3 regions of the Serratia sp. NFX21 genome follow, and region 2 is predicted to be linked to each of the others. Evidence: predicted binding sites of a transcription regulator. Region 2 holds the regulator's gene; each other region holds the start of a gene.

Region 1 (4,479 bases), 670 kb from region 2:
TGCTGCAGCCATTCACCGAGGCTATCTGCCAGATCCAGCATTTTGTCGTAAGCGTCGGCTTCTTTCTTGGTTGCGAAAGTCATCTTTTCCTCACCGTTTCTCACCACCACATATTTAACTTCAACGGCCATGTGTGCATTCCTCAAAGGTTAGAATACTGTATTTTTATACAGTATAAGGTGATTTTACGCAGGGATGCAAGCGCACCCCTGACGCGACTTATTTCAACAACCGCACCTTGCAGTTCTTACCCTTGATTTTGCCCTGCTGAAGCTGTTGCAGTGCCTTGCGGGCGCTTTCCTTGCGGATCGCCACATAGGCATGTACCGGGAACATGTCGATCTTGCCCACTTCCGCCGCCGTCAGCCCGGCATCGCCGGTCAATGCGCCGAGAATGTCGCCTGGACGGATTTTGGCCTTGCGACCACCGTCGATGCACAGGGTGACCATTTCGGCTTCCAGCGTGGTATTCCCCGCCCCGCTCAGCTCAGATACCGGTGCCCACTTAACCTTGGTTTGCAAATAGTCTTCAATGGCATGTGCGCGCGTCATTTCCTGCGGTGTGCACAGGCTGATCGCCTTGCCGCTCAAACCGGCACGGCCGGTACGGCCAATGCGGTGAACGTGCACTTCCGGATCAAATGCCAGCTCGTAGTTAACTACCAGCTCCAGCTCTTTGATATCCAGGCCGCGTGCGGCAACGTCGGTTGCCACCAGCACCCGGCAACTGCGGTTGGCAAAACGCACCAGCACCTGGTCACGATCGCGTTGTTCCAGATCGCCATGTAGCGCCAGCACGTTGATGCCGCGAGACTCCAACGCTTCATACACGCTCTGACAGTCGCGCTTGGTGTTGCAGAACACCACGCAGGAAGAAGGTTGGTAATGGCGGATTGCCGACACCAGCACCGCCGGACGCTGATCGCGGGTGGTTTCATAGAAGCGTTGTTCGATGGTGGTTTGTTCTTCACCGTCGTCCACTTCCACATTTAACGGGCTGCGCTGCACGCGGGCGCTGATGCGTTCGATACCGCTCGGATAGGTTGCCGAGAACAGCAGCGTTTGGCGCTGCGGCGGCGTGTAACTGATCACATCATCGATGTCATCGGCGAAACCCATATCCAACATGCGGTCAGCTTCGTCCAGCACCAGCACTTTCAGTTCATCCAGTACCAGCGTTTTCTTGCGCAGGTGTTCCTGAATGCGCCCCGGCGTCCCCACCACGATATGGGGGGCATGTACCAGCGAGTCAAGCTGCGGCCCCATCGGCTGGCCGCCGCACAGGGTCAAAATTTTAATGTTCTGGGTGAAGCGCGCCAAACGGCGCAATTCTTTGCTCACCTGGTCAGCCAGCTCACGCGTCGGGCACAGGATCAGCGCCTGCGCGGCCACCTGAGCTACGTTAATTTTGTCCAGCAGACCGATGCCGAACGCCGCCGTTTTACCGCTGCCGGTTTTTGCTTTGGCACGTACGTCCTGCCCATTCAGGATGGCGGGCAGTGCGGCGGCCTGCACCGGTGTCATTTCGGCATACCCCAGTTCGTTGAGGTTGGCCAACTGTTCGGCTGGCAGCGGCAGGGAAGAAAAAGATACTGTGCTCACGGCGATAACTCTTTATGGCAAATGGAATGGCGGCGCGCTCAGGGCAGCACCGAATCAGCCGCAGATGATAACAGAGATAGGGTGGATTACGGATTTCACGCATAAAAAAAGCCGCCAACTGCGGCTTTTGGCCAACACATCGGCAGTTCAATAGCCTCCGGCTGCATACGCAAACGTTTTCGTATATACTGCCGGGCCATTATCCGACCGCATTACACTCCACAGATCCAGGTACGAGACTATGTTAACTATTGGAACCGCCCTGCGCCCGTCCGCCACCCGCGTTATGTTGCTCGGCTCCGGCGAGCTGGGTAAAGAAGTTGCTATCGAATGCCAGCGTTTGGGCCTCGAAGTCATCGCCGTAGATCGCTATGCCGACGCCCCTGCCATGCATGTGGCGCATCGCAGCCACGTGATTAACATGCTCGATGGCAACGCGCTGAAGGCCGTGATTGAGCAGGAACGTCCTGACTATATCGTGCCTGAGATCGAGGCCATCGCCACCAGCATGCTGGTTGAACTGGAACAGCAAGGACACCGCGTGGTGCCCTGCGCCGAGGCAACTCGCCTGACGATGAACCGCGAAGGCATCCGCCGTCTGGCGGCGGAAACCCTTGGCCTGCCAACCTCCAGTTACCGTTTTGCCGACGGCGAAACCGCTTTCCGCCAGGCGGTCGACGAAATTGGCTACCCGTGCATTATCAAGCCGGTGATGAGCTCTTCCGGCAAGGGCCAAAGTCTGATCCGCAGCCCGGAACAGTTGAAAACCGCCTGGGATTATGCCCAGCAAGGCGGTCGCGCCGGTGGTGGCCGGGTGATTGTTGAAGGGCTGGTAAAATTTGATTTTGAAATCACCCTGCTGACCATCAGCGCTGTCGACGGTGTGCATTTCTGTGCGCCGATCGGCCATCGTCAGGAGGACGGCGATTACCGCGAATCGTGGCAACCGCAGCAGATGAGTGACCTGGCGCTAAGCCGCGCACAGGCGATTGCAGAAAATGTGGTGAAGGCGCTGGGCGGTTTTGGCCTGTTCGGCGTTGAATTGTTTGTTTGTGGCGATGAAGTGATCTTCAGCGAGGTTTCACCGCGCCCGCACGATACCGGCATGGTGACTCTGATTTCACAAGATCTGTCCGAATTTGCGCTACACGTTCGCGCTTTCCTCGGTCTGCCGATTGGCGCCATTCGCCAATTTGGCCCTTCTGCTTCGGCGGTGATCCTGCCACAGCTAATCAGCGGTGACCTGCGCTTTAGTGGGCTGGATCGCGCGCTGGTCGGCCACAATCAACTGCGTTTGTTCGGCAAGCCGGAAATTAACGGTCAACGTCGGATGGGGGTCGCGCTGGCTACGGCAGAAAATGTAGCGCTGCCGGTGGAATCGGCCAAACGGGCCGCAGCTGCGGTGGTGATTGAAGGTTAATGCTTTGGGGCCGGTTTGCCGGCCCCGACAACATCAATAGTTTTCGTCTTCTTCCGAGTCGTCATCAGCCTGGTCATCCGGCCGTTCCTGATACTCTTCATCGTCGTCTTCGTCATCAAACATGACGCTAACCTGATCACCCTGATGTTTTTCGCGGATTTCCTGCGCGACGCGCGCGATGGCTTCACCACTGCTCATGCCTTGTTCCATCAACAGATGGATACGATCTGCAGCTTCCTGCTGCTCTAGATGACTCAGTGACGGCATACCTGCAAGCATGTGTTTCTCTCCGGCAAAATGGAGGCTGAGTATACGCCTTAAACCGACGGATCCCAACGTCTGTTATTCGGCCGCCGGCAGTGAACAAGGATCGCCATGTCGCCACTGCTTCAGGCGGTGAAGCCAGAGAATAACGTGCCATCCCTGTTTGAGGCCGCGCGCGTTATCAACCATCGCCCGATCGATGCCAAGCTGAAAGAACTCATCGGTGATACGGCACTGGGCCGCCAGCTCTGGCTCACGACGGATGCTGTGGCAAATGCCCAAGGCTTCACGGGTAATCTGCCAGTGGAAAGCCGGGCGGATGGCAATTTTATCGGCATAACGCCGATTCAACGCCACCAGCATGGCTACAATTTTCATGTAATGGCGCTGATACTCGACGTTTGCCTTGCCCGTACGGCGGCGGTTACTGATCGACTGGCCGTGCACCCGTTGGCGATACAGCGCTTTGCCAAGGTATTTCACCCGCTGGGCATTAAACATCACTTCAGTAGTCCAGGGAATATCCTGATGGTGCAAACCCGGTTCGAAATACAACCGGTGCTGCTTAATAAAATCAAGACGATATACCGCCAGCCAGACCACATGAATAAACTTTCTTGATTCTAACGCACGCTCCAGCCATTGCACGCCGCTAATAACATCGGTATCACCTAATCGCTTTAGCGGAATAATCGGCTGCAATTCATCCTGGTCGGTGAAATAACGCTCACCGTTACACTGCATGACATCCAATTGGTTTTGTTCGGCTAATTCAATCAGCGTTGAATACATTTCCGGAGCCAGTAAGTCATCGGCATCGGGGAATGCCACATATTTCCCCCTGGCAACCGCCAACCCGGCATTACGGGCGCAGGACACCCCCGCATTAAGCTGATCAATCACGGTAATATGCGTGTGTTGCTGCGCATAGCGGTGGGCGATATCACCCGAGCCGTCGGTGGAACCATCATTAACGATGATCACTTCCAACCGACGTTCGTTCTGGGCCAGCAGTGATGCCAGAAACGGCTCAAACAGTTCGCCCACGTTGTGCAACGGGACAATAACACTCAGCATTAGGGGCATAGGCAGCTCTTCGCAAAAAGTAACGAATGAATATTTCTATTTTTAAAAATATCAGGGTGCAATTAAATAAGGCATTGGCCCATCGACTCTGCCGGGGCACAAATGTG
Region 2 (4,479 bases):
GACAAAACACAGCCCCAACTGCAGGGTGTTTTGCAGCGCTGCGGCTTTGCCTGTGCCTTCCGGGAACGGGGTTAACGCATTCGCCACTACGATTGGGTAGCTGGCACCGTTGACCAGCGCCATCACGCAGAACGGGATCAGCAGCGTGGTGAGCGTTGGCTCGGTCAGCGTGGCAACCAGATATAACGCCACCATGCTGATGCCATAAGCTACCAGCAGCCACGGCAGTAAGGTGTTGCCATTAATGCGATTTAACGCGGTGCGGCAGCCATAACCCCCTAACAGGAAGGCCAGGGTCTGCGGCACATAGCTCAGGCCGATATCATTTGGGCTGTACCCCATATCGCCAAGAATAAAGGGTGAACCGGTCAGCCAGGCGAAGAAGCCGGCTGAGCAGGCGGCAAAGATGGTAACGCTGCCGCTGAACACCGGGGATTTAAGCAGTTGCCAGAAGGTCAGGCTGTTTTTCTTTTCTGCGGAAGGCAAGGGTTTGGCGTTTTCTTTCAACAGCAGAGTCGGCAGCAGGAGAATGATGGTAATGCCCAGCAGCACGGCAAAAATGGCACGCCAACCCATGTGGTTCAACAGCCAGGCTCCGACCAACGGCGCCAGCGCTGGTGAAAGTGCCACCAACGGCATAATGGTAGCGAAGACCCGGTTGGCCTTGCCTTCACGGTAGCGGTCAATCACCAGTGCCTGCCAGGTAACGGCGGCGGAACAGACGCCAATGGCCTGGATGAAACGCAGTGACCACAGTTGAACGGCATTTTGTACCCACAGCATGCCCAGGCAACCCAGGGCAAACAGCGCCAGGCCAATCAGCAACACCGGTTTACGGCCGAGGCGGTCGGAAAGTGGCCCCCAGAGCAATTGAGCAAAGGCGAAGCCGGCCAGGAAGATACTCAGGCTGGCGCTGATCGCCCCGGCGGAAATTTGCAGGTCTTGCTGCATTATGCCAAAGGCGGGCAGGTACATGTCGGTGGCCAGGTAACCCAGCATACTCAGGCCGGCAAGATAGAACATAAAACCAAAGGAATTTCGCATGGTATTTCTCATTAATATTTTATTGTCGCAGGTTTTTAGCGCCGGCAAGTGTATCCGGCTGGATCTCTGCTTGTGAAACGGTAATATTTGCGAGGTGCTGTTAAAAAAATTGAAGGCAGGGTTATGTGGTCTGAATATTCTCTCGATGTGGTAGATGCGGTCGCCCGCACCGGCAGCTTCAGCGCAGCGGCGCATGAGCTGCACCGAGTGCCCTCGGCGGTCAGTTATACCGTGCGGCAATTGGAACAATGGCTGGCGGTTCCGCTGTTTGAACGGCGTCATCGTGACGTGGAACTGACCCCGGCCGGCGTGGTGTTTGTGCAGGAGGCACGCAGTGTCATCAAAAAAATGCTCGACACCCGCCGCCAGTGTCAACAGGTGGCTAACGGTTGGCGTGGCCAACTGAAAATTGCGGTAGACATCATTGTTAAACCCCAGCGCTGCCGCCAACTGGTTCTGGACTTCTATCGCCATTTCCCCGACGTAGAACTGATGGTCCAACCTGAGGTGTTTAACGGCGTCTGGGATGCGCTGGTGGACGGGCGTGCTGATATGGCTATTGGGGCGACGCGTGCGGTGCCGGTCGGGGGCGGGTTTGCCTTTCGCGATATGGGCGACATGCGCTGGCTGTGCGTGGTCAGTCCGCAGCATCCGCTGGCGATGATGGATGGCCTGTTGAATGATGAGCAACTGCGGCCTTTCCCGTCGCTGTGTCTGGAAGATACCTCGCGCAACCTGCCCAAGCGGGTCACCTGGACACTGGACAACCAACGGCGGCTGGTGGTGCCGGACTGGGCCTCGGCGCTGGATTGTCTGTGTGCCGGCCTGTGCGTTGGCATGATGCCGGCGCATCAGGCCTTGCCATTGGTGCAGCGTGGGGAACTGGTAGCGTTGCAGCTGCAGCAGCCGTTTCCGGCCAGCCCCTGTTGTCTGACCTGGCAGCAGAATACGCCATCACCGGCGATGGCCTGGCTGTTGGATTACCTGGGGGACAGTGAAACGCTGAATCAGGAATGGCTAAGCGAAGTGGTGCCGGAAACCACAGCGGCTTCCGGCATTAGCAATTAGCGGCGGTAATCGATGAATGGGCCGTCAGCGACCGAACGACGCTCAATCAGTTTCGGATGCACTTCAATCACCTGCGACTCTTCACGCTTGCTGATAATACGGTCCAGCAACATGGTGAACGCCATTTCACCCAAACGCTCTTTGGGTTGATGAATGGTGGTCAGTGCCGGGGTGAAATAGCGGGCGTTACGCACGTTATCGTAGCCAATCACCGAAATGTCTTGTGGCACCCGCAGCCCAAGTTCGTCGGCGGCGCAGATCGCGCCCATCGCCATGATGTCGCCGCCGCAGAATACCGCGGTCGGGCGATGTTTTTGCGACAGGATCTGGTGCATGGCCTTGTAGCCGGATTCCGGCTCAAAGTCACCCTGAACAATCCACTCGTCACGTACTTCAATATTGGCTTCTTCCATGGCTTTTAAAAAGCCCTGATGGCGGCCGCCACCGGTATTGCGCGACAGTTGGCCTGGAATGGCTCCAATATCGCGGTGACCGCGTTCAATCAGATAACGCCCGGCCAGATAGCCGCCGGCGAAGGCGTTATCAATGATGCTATCGGTAAAATCACCGCGGGCCGCGCCCCAGTCCATCACAACCATTGGGATGTTGCGGTAGTCTTCCAGCATGCCGAGCAATTGGTCTGGATATTCCGAACACATCACCAGCAGACCATCAACACGCTTTTGCGCCAGCATCGCCAGATAGGCCCGCTGTTTGTCCAGATTGTTGTGCGAGTTACATAAAATCAGCGTATAGCCTTTGCTGTAGCAGCTGTTTTCTACCGCCTCGATCACTTCGGCAAAGTAGGGGGCTTCGCTGGAGGTGGCCAGCAGGCCAATCGATTTGGTGTGATTGACCTTCAGGCTGCGCGCTACGGCGCTGGGTGAGTAATGCAGCTCTTTAATCGCAGCGCCAACGGCCGCTTTTGTCTCTTCGGCGACGAAACGAGTCTTATTGATGACGTGCGAAACGGTGGTGGTGGAAACGCCAGCGCGTTTGGCCACATCTTTAATCGTTGCCATGTAAAGAATGACTCCTGAACTCACATGTTGCAGTATGTAAGTGTGATGTTAATCGTTTGCCTGCGTAGATCCTTCTCCAAAGAAGCGAAAACTGAGTTTTTAGTGTGTTGAAGTCGTCAGCGCTTGGTCAGGAGGGGCATTTTGCCGGTACACAGTTGTGAACTGCGAATTTTGTCCCATATTGAGCCAAAGTGGAAGAGGTAATCGGTATAATAAACCGGGAAATGATAACAAGATTTTATTGTTCAACTGTGTGAAAATGGTTTGACGCATTAATTGTGTGCCTTTTACCCTTGGGAAACCCAATCTGAAAAGGAGTTGTAATGGATACCGATCTGAAAATGTCACTGTTCACCACCGTTTGTGCGCTGGCCGTGATTATTGCTTTCAGCTTCACCGCTGCTTTGAACTGATCCCCTCAAGTAAAACAGGCGCAGCCCGCTGCGCCTGATTGTTTTTCCCCGCGTTACGCCAGGTTCTTTTCCACAAATGCCCAGTTAACCAGTGCCCAGAAGTTTTCCAGGTAGGCAGGTCGTGCGTTGCGGTAATCGATGTAATAGGCGTGTTCCCAAACGTCGACGGTCAGCAGCGGTTTATCATCACCGGTTAGCGGTGTCGCTGCGTTCGAGGTGTTAACAATCGCCAGCGAACCCTCCGGTTTTTTCACCAGCCAGGTCCAGCCTGCGCCAAAGTTTTTCACTGCGGCGTCGCTGAATTGCTGTTTAAATTCGGCGAAAGAACCAAATGCCTGATTAATCGCCACGGCCAGTTTACCTTCAGGCTCACCGCCGCCCTGTGGCGACAGACAGTGCCAATAGAAAGTGTGGTTCCATACCTGAGCGGCATTATTGAAGATGCCGCCGTCAGAGGCCTTAACGATCTCTTCGAGGGACAACCCTTCAAACTTGCTGCCTTTCAGCAGATTGTTCAGGTTCACCACGTAGGCGTTGTGATGCTTGCCATAATGGTATTCCAGAGTTTCTGCGGAAATGTGCGGTTCGAGGGCGTTTTTTTCATAAGGTAATGCAGGAAGTTCGAACGACATTGCTTTCTCCTTGTACAGTGCCAGTCCACCGTCGTAACAACGGGTATTAGATTGACCTGTTTTTATTGTGGGTATTTAGCTTAGCAATTTTCGCGATGAATTACAGGGGGAACGGGCAAGGGATTGGCTATGACTACGAGGTTTGGGGAAACGATCAGGGGAGAGCGGCTGACAGTGCCAGCCGCAAGGGAGTTTATCGAATGGTTTTTGGCGTGACTACCCGGCGTGCGCCGATGTAGTGGTTTTGCCAGTAGTCGTTATCGAGCTGGCTGATGCGGATTTCTTCACCGGTACGCGGGG
Region 3 (4,479 bases), 1.1 Mb from region 2:
TCAGAATAACGTGGCCGGTACCTTGGTGTTGCTGGAGGCGATGCGCGAGGCGGGAGTCCATCAGTTTATCTTCAGCTCTTCCGCCACGGTGTACGGCGAACATGCGCCGGTACCTTACCGGGAAGATATGCCGATCGGCGGCACTACCAGCCCTTACGGCACCTCCAAATGGATGGTGGAGCAGGTCCTGCAGGACTTTGCCAGGGCTGAACCGGCATTTTCGATTATCGCGCTGCGCTACTTCAACCCGGTAGGCGCGCATGAGTCGGGCCTGATTGGCGAAGACCCGAGTGGCATCCCCAATAATCTGCTGCCTTATATCGCACAGGTGGCCATTGGTCAGCGGGAAACTCTGAGCGTGTTTGGCGGCGACTATCCAACCAAAGACGGCACGGGCGTGCGCGACTACATTCACGTGATGGATGTGGCGCAGGGCCATCTGGCGGCGATGGATCATTTAGCGCAGATTGCCGGGTTTAAAGCCTATAACCTGGGCTCCGGGGTCGGTTACTCGGTGCTGGAAATGGTGCGGGCGTTTGAAAAAGCCTCGGGCGTGACCATTCCTTATCAGATTTTACCGCGCCGTGCGGGCGACCTGCCTGCCTTCTGGGCCGATGCCGGGTTGGCAAAACAGGAACTGGGCTGGCAAGTGCAGCGCGGGCTTGACGTGATGATGCGTGATACCTGGAATTGGCAAAGCAAAAATCCGCAGGGCTATCGCCGTTAACAAACCTGCATAAAGGCTAAACCGGTAGGGGGCGAACATGTTCGCCCCGACTTAACCCGTTGATTATATGATAGGGCGCGGCATGCAGCGCCCCTACCATGAAACAACTTTTGGCAAGGGGAAACGTTTAAGCCAGCTTTTGCTGCGCCCAGGCCAGACCGCTTTGGTATTCGCTCGGCAGCAGCGGTGCCAGTGCCTGCAAGGTCTGCAGCAGCGCAGCGGCGTCAGGATCGTTCAGGTTCAGGTGCCCGACCTTGCGACCTTCACGCACCTCTTTCTCATACCAGTGCAGATGCACCAGCGGCAGCGCCAGCCACTGCTGATTCACTGCGGTGCCAATCAGGTTGACCATCACCGACGGTGTGCTCACTACCGGTTTTGGCAGCGGCAGGGCGAGAATAGCGCGCAGATGCAGTTCGAACTGGCTGATAGACGCGCCGTTCTGCGTCCAGTGGCCACTGTTGTGTACCCGGGGGGCCAGCTCGTTAATCAACAGGCGATCGCCAACGATAAAGCACTCCATCGCCATTACGCCGACGTAGTTCAGCTCATCAAGAATGGCCGTCAGCATTTGCTCCGCCTGCCGTTGCAGGGCAGGGTTGGGCTGCGGCAGCGCCACGCTGGTGCGCAGAATGCCTTCTTCATGCAGGTTATGGGTCAGCGGATAGAACACCGACTGGCCGTCATGCCCGCGTGCGCCGACCAGCGACACCTCACCGGAGAAGTTAATCCCTTGCTCGACGATACATTCGCCATAGGCATCGGCCGGCAATTCGGCTTCCTGGCCTGGGCGTAAACGCCACTGGCCGCGGCCGTCGTAACCGCCAACGCGACGTTTGACGATCGCCAGTTCACCCAGAGTCGCGAACACCTGTGGCCATTCGGCGACGTCAGCCAGCAGTTGCCACGGCGCGGTGGCCAGACCAAGTTGGTCGAGCAACTGCTTTTGCGTCAGGCGATCTGCCAGACGCGGAAAAATATCACGGTTGACGAAGCTGTTATGGGTTGCCAGTTCGCGCGTCAGCGCGGTTTCCGGCCAGCGTTCGATTTCGGCGGTGATCACGCTGTTCTGGTAGGGCACGGCTTCCGGTTCGGCGTCGAGGCCTACCGGGTACACGGCGATACCCAGCGGTTCACCGGCCTGGCGCAGCATGCGCCCTAACTGACCGTTGCCCAGTACGCAAACCGGCTTCATGCTTCCTCCCGCGGATCCGGGTGGTTCAGCACCTCGTCAGTTTGAGCCTGACGCCAGTCGGCCAGGCGTTGTGCCAGCGCGGCGTCGTGCAGCGCCAGAATTTGTGCCGCCAGCAGGGCAGCGTTGGCGGCACCGGCTTTGCCGATGGCCAGCGTACCCACTGGAATACCGCGCGGCATTTGCACGATTGAATACAGGCTGTCTACACCGCTCAGTGCGGCGCTTTGCACCGGAACACCCAGCACCGGAACCAGCGTTTTCGCCGCCAGCATGCCCGGCAGGTGCGCAGCACCGCCTGCACCGGCAATGATCACGTCAAAGCCATTATCAGTTGCCTGCTCGGCAAAGCTGAACAGCTTGTCTGGCGTGCGATGAGCGGAAACGACTTCGACATGGAACGGGACATCGAGCGAGGTCAGGACTTCGGCGGCAAACTGCATGGTGGCCCAGTCACTTTTCGATCCCATTACAATTGCGATTTTAACCCCAGCGTGGGTGGCTGAAGCGGCGTTGGCTCCCATGGGTGTAAGGCTCCTGTATTGTACAAACGACGGCCGGTTGCCTGCGGCGGGAGGCCGAATGAGGGCACAGAGCATACCATGAGCGCACGGCGAGGAAAACGGTTGCGTCGCCGGTTTTCATTGCCAAAAGCGTGAATTTTTTTACCTGTGCGACAAGTCAGGAACTTAGAACGGGAATTGGATCAGCTCGACGGCGTCGGCACTGACTTTGATCATGGAGCCTTCAACGTGCCAGGCTCCCAGCACCACGCGGTGGGCCTTGCCGTTGCTCAATGCCAATTCATGCACCGCCGGACGGTGAGTGTGGCCGTGGATCATCCAGTGAACCTTGTGGCGCAGCATCGCCTGCTCAACCGCCTGTGGATTGACGTCCATAATAGAGTCCGACTTGTACTGGTTACTCTGCTGGCTGCGGGCACGCATTTTGGCCGCGATCTTAAGACGCCAGCGCAGCGGCATGGCCAGAAACAGTTTTTGGATCAGCGGATTGTGTACCTTGCGGCGAAACTGTTGGTAGGCCTGATCGTCGGTACACAGCGTGTCGCCATGCAGGATAAGGATTTTTCGGCCATACAGATTCAGCACTTTTTCTTCCGGCAGCAGTTGCATACCGCTGGCACGGGCAAAGCGTTTGCCGACCAGAAAATCACGGTTGCCGTGGATAAAGTAGCAGGGCACGCCAGCCTGTTGCAGCGCCTTCAGTGCCGCAGCGATTTCGCCGTGCAGTGGCTCGGGATCGTCATCGCCGATCCAGGCTTCAAACAGGTCGCCAAGAATGTACAGGGCGTCGGCGTGAATGGCATCTTGCCGCAAAAAACGCAGAAAACCGGCAGTGATTGCCGGTTCCTGTGCGCTTAAATGCAGATCTGCGATGAACAGCGTGTTCATGCAGCCGCGATTACTCGCTGACGGTAACGCTAGTGACGATGACGTCTTCTACCGGTACGTCCTGGTGCATGCCGCTACGGCCGGTTTTCACCGCTTTGATCTTGTTAACCACGTCCATGCCTTCAACCACTTCAGCAAATACGCAGTAGCCCCAGCCCTGCGCGTTTTCGCCGCGGAAGTTCAGGAAGTCGTTGTCTGCCACGTTGATGAAGAACTGTGCGGTCGCAGAGTGTGGATCGTTGGTGCGAGCCATTGCCAGGGTACCGATGGTGTTTTTCAGACCGTTGTTGGCTTCGTTCTTGATAGTCGCTTTGGTGTCTTTCTGGGTCATGCCCGGCTCAAAACCGCCGCCCTGAACCATAAAGCCATTGATAACACGGTGGAAAATGGTGTTATTGTAGAAACCTTCACGGCAGTAGTTCAGGAAGTTTTCAACGGTAACCGGCGCTTTGTCAGCAAAGGTGTTGATAACGATATCGCCGTGATTAGTGTGGAAAGTAACCATAGTTTTAGTCCTAACAAGATGAATTGAGATGTCACAAGGATCGAGTGAACAATCAGACCGCCGTTATAACATATCTCCTTTAATCAGTCAGCAGCGGGTAAACCGCACGCTGGCTGTGGTAAAACGATAATTGTTATATTATAACATTGGTGGCGTTCGCTGATTTCTCACCGTTTTCCACCTCTCAGCTTAGCAAAGCGCGGCCTTAACCTTGCATTAGATCAGGCTTCGGGTTTCAATACGCTGCTGGGTGAATCGCCTAATTACTATTTTTGTTATCACGCACACCACGGAATGTCCCGATGCTAAAGATTTTTAATACCCTGAGTCGTCAAAAAGAGGAATTTAAGCCCATTCATGCCGGTAAAGTTGGCATGTACGTGTGCGGGGTAACCATCTATGACCTGTGTCATATCGGCCACGGGCGTACCTTTGTTGCTTTCGACGTCGTCGCGCGTTATTTGCGTTACCTCGGCTATTCGCTGAACTACGTGCGTAACGTTACCGACGTTGACGATAAAATTATCCGCCGTGCGACAGAGAATGGCGAAAGCTGCGATCAACTGACCACGCGCATGCTGGCAGAGATGCACGCCGACTTCGATTCTCTGCTGATTGAACGCCCGGACATCGAACCGCGCGC

Evidence for each region. Region 2 encodes PurR, which represses purine synthesis genes. Its sites were predicted from a motif close to CANGCAAACGTTTGCNTG; they were not measured.
Region 1: the regulator PurR is predicted to act here: its motif matches at 1,769-1,786, upstream of purT (formate-dependent phosphoribosylglycinamide formyltransferase).
Region 3: the regulator PurR is predicted to act here: its motif matches at 2,535-2,552, upstream of purE (5-(carboxyamino)imidazole ribonucleotide mutase).

The regions. Positions count from the first base shown of each region.
Region 1 is NZ_CP183196.1:3,459,651-3,464,129, forward strand. Features, by position in the region: gene ACNT1W_RS16290 (YebG family protein) at 1-131, opposite strand, end outside; gene dbpA (ATP-dependent RNA helicase DbpA) at 220-1,602, opposite strand; gene purT (formate-dependent phosphoribosylglycinamide formyltransferase) at 1,844-3,022, shown strand; gene ACNT1W_RS16305 (YoaH family protein) at 3,056-3,301, opposite strand; gene ACNT1W_RS16310 (glycosyltransferase) at 3,365-4,372, opposite strand.
Region 2 is NZ_CP183196.1:2,785,463-2,789,941, forward strand. Features, by position in the region: gene punC (purine nucleoside transporter PunC) at 1-1,044, opposite strand, end outside; gene punR (DNA-binding transcriptional activator PunR) at 1,168-2,112, shown strand; gene purR (HTH-type transcriptional repressor PurR) at 2,109-3,134, opposite strand; gene ACNT1W_RS13260 (YnhF family membrane protein) at 3,458-3,547, shown strand; gene sodB (superoxide dismutase [Fe]) at 3,601-4,179, opposite strand; gene ACNT1W_RS13270 (C40 family peptidase) at 4,373-4,479, opposite strand, start outside.
Region 3 is NZ_CP183196.1:1,662,116-1,666,594, forward strand. Features, by position in the region: gene galE (UDP-glucose 4-epimerase GalE) at 1-727, shown strand, start outside; gene purK (5-(carboxyamino)imidazole ribonucleotide synthase) at 855-1,922, opposite strand; gene purE (5-(carboxyamino)imidazole ribonucleotide mutase) at 1,919-2,443, opposite strand; gene ACNT1W_RS07805 (UDP-2,3-diacylglucosamine diphosphatase) at 2,609-3,331, opposite strand; gene ppiB (peptidylprolyl isomerase B) at 3,342-3,836, opposite strand; gene cysS (cysteine--tRNA ligase) at 4,139-4,479, shown strand, end outside.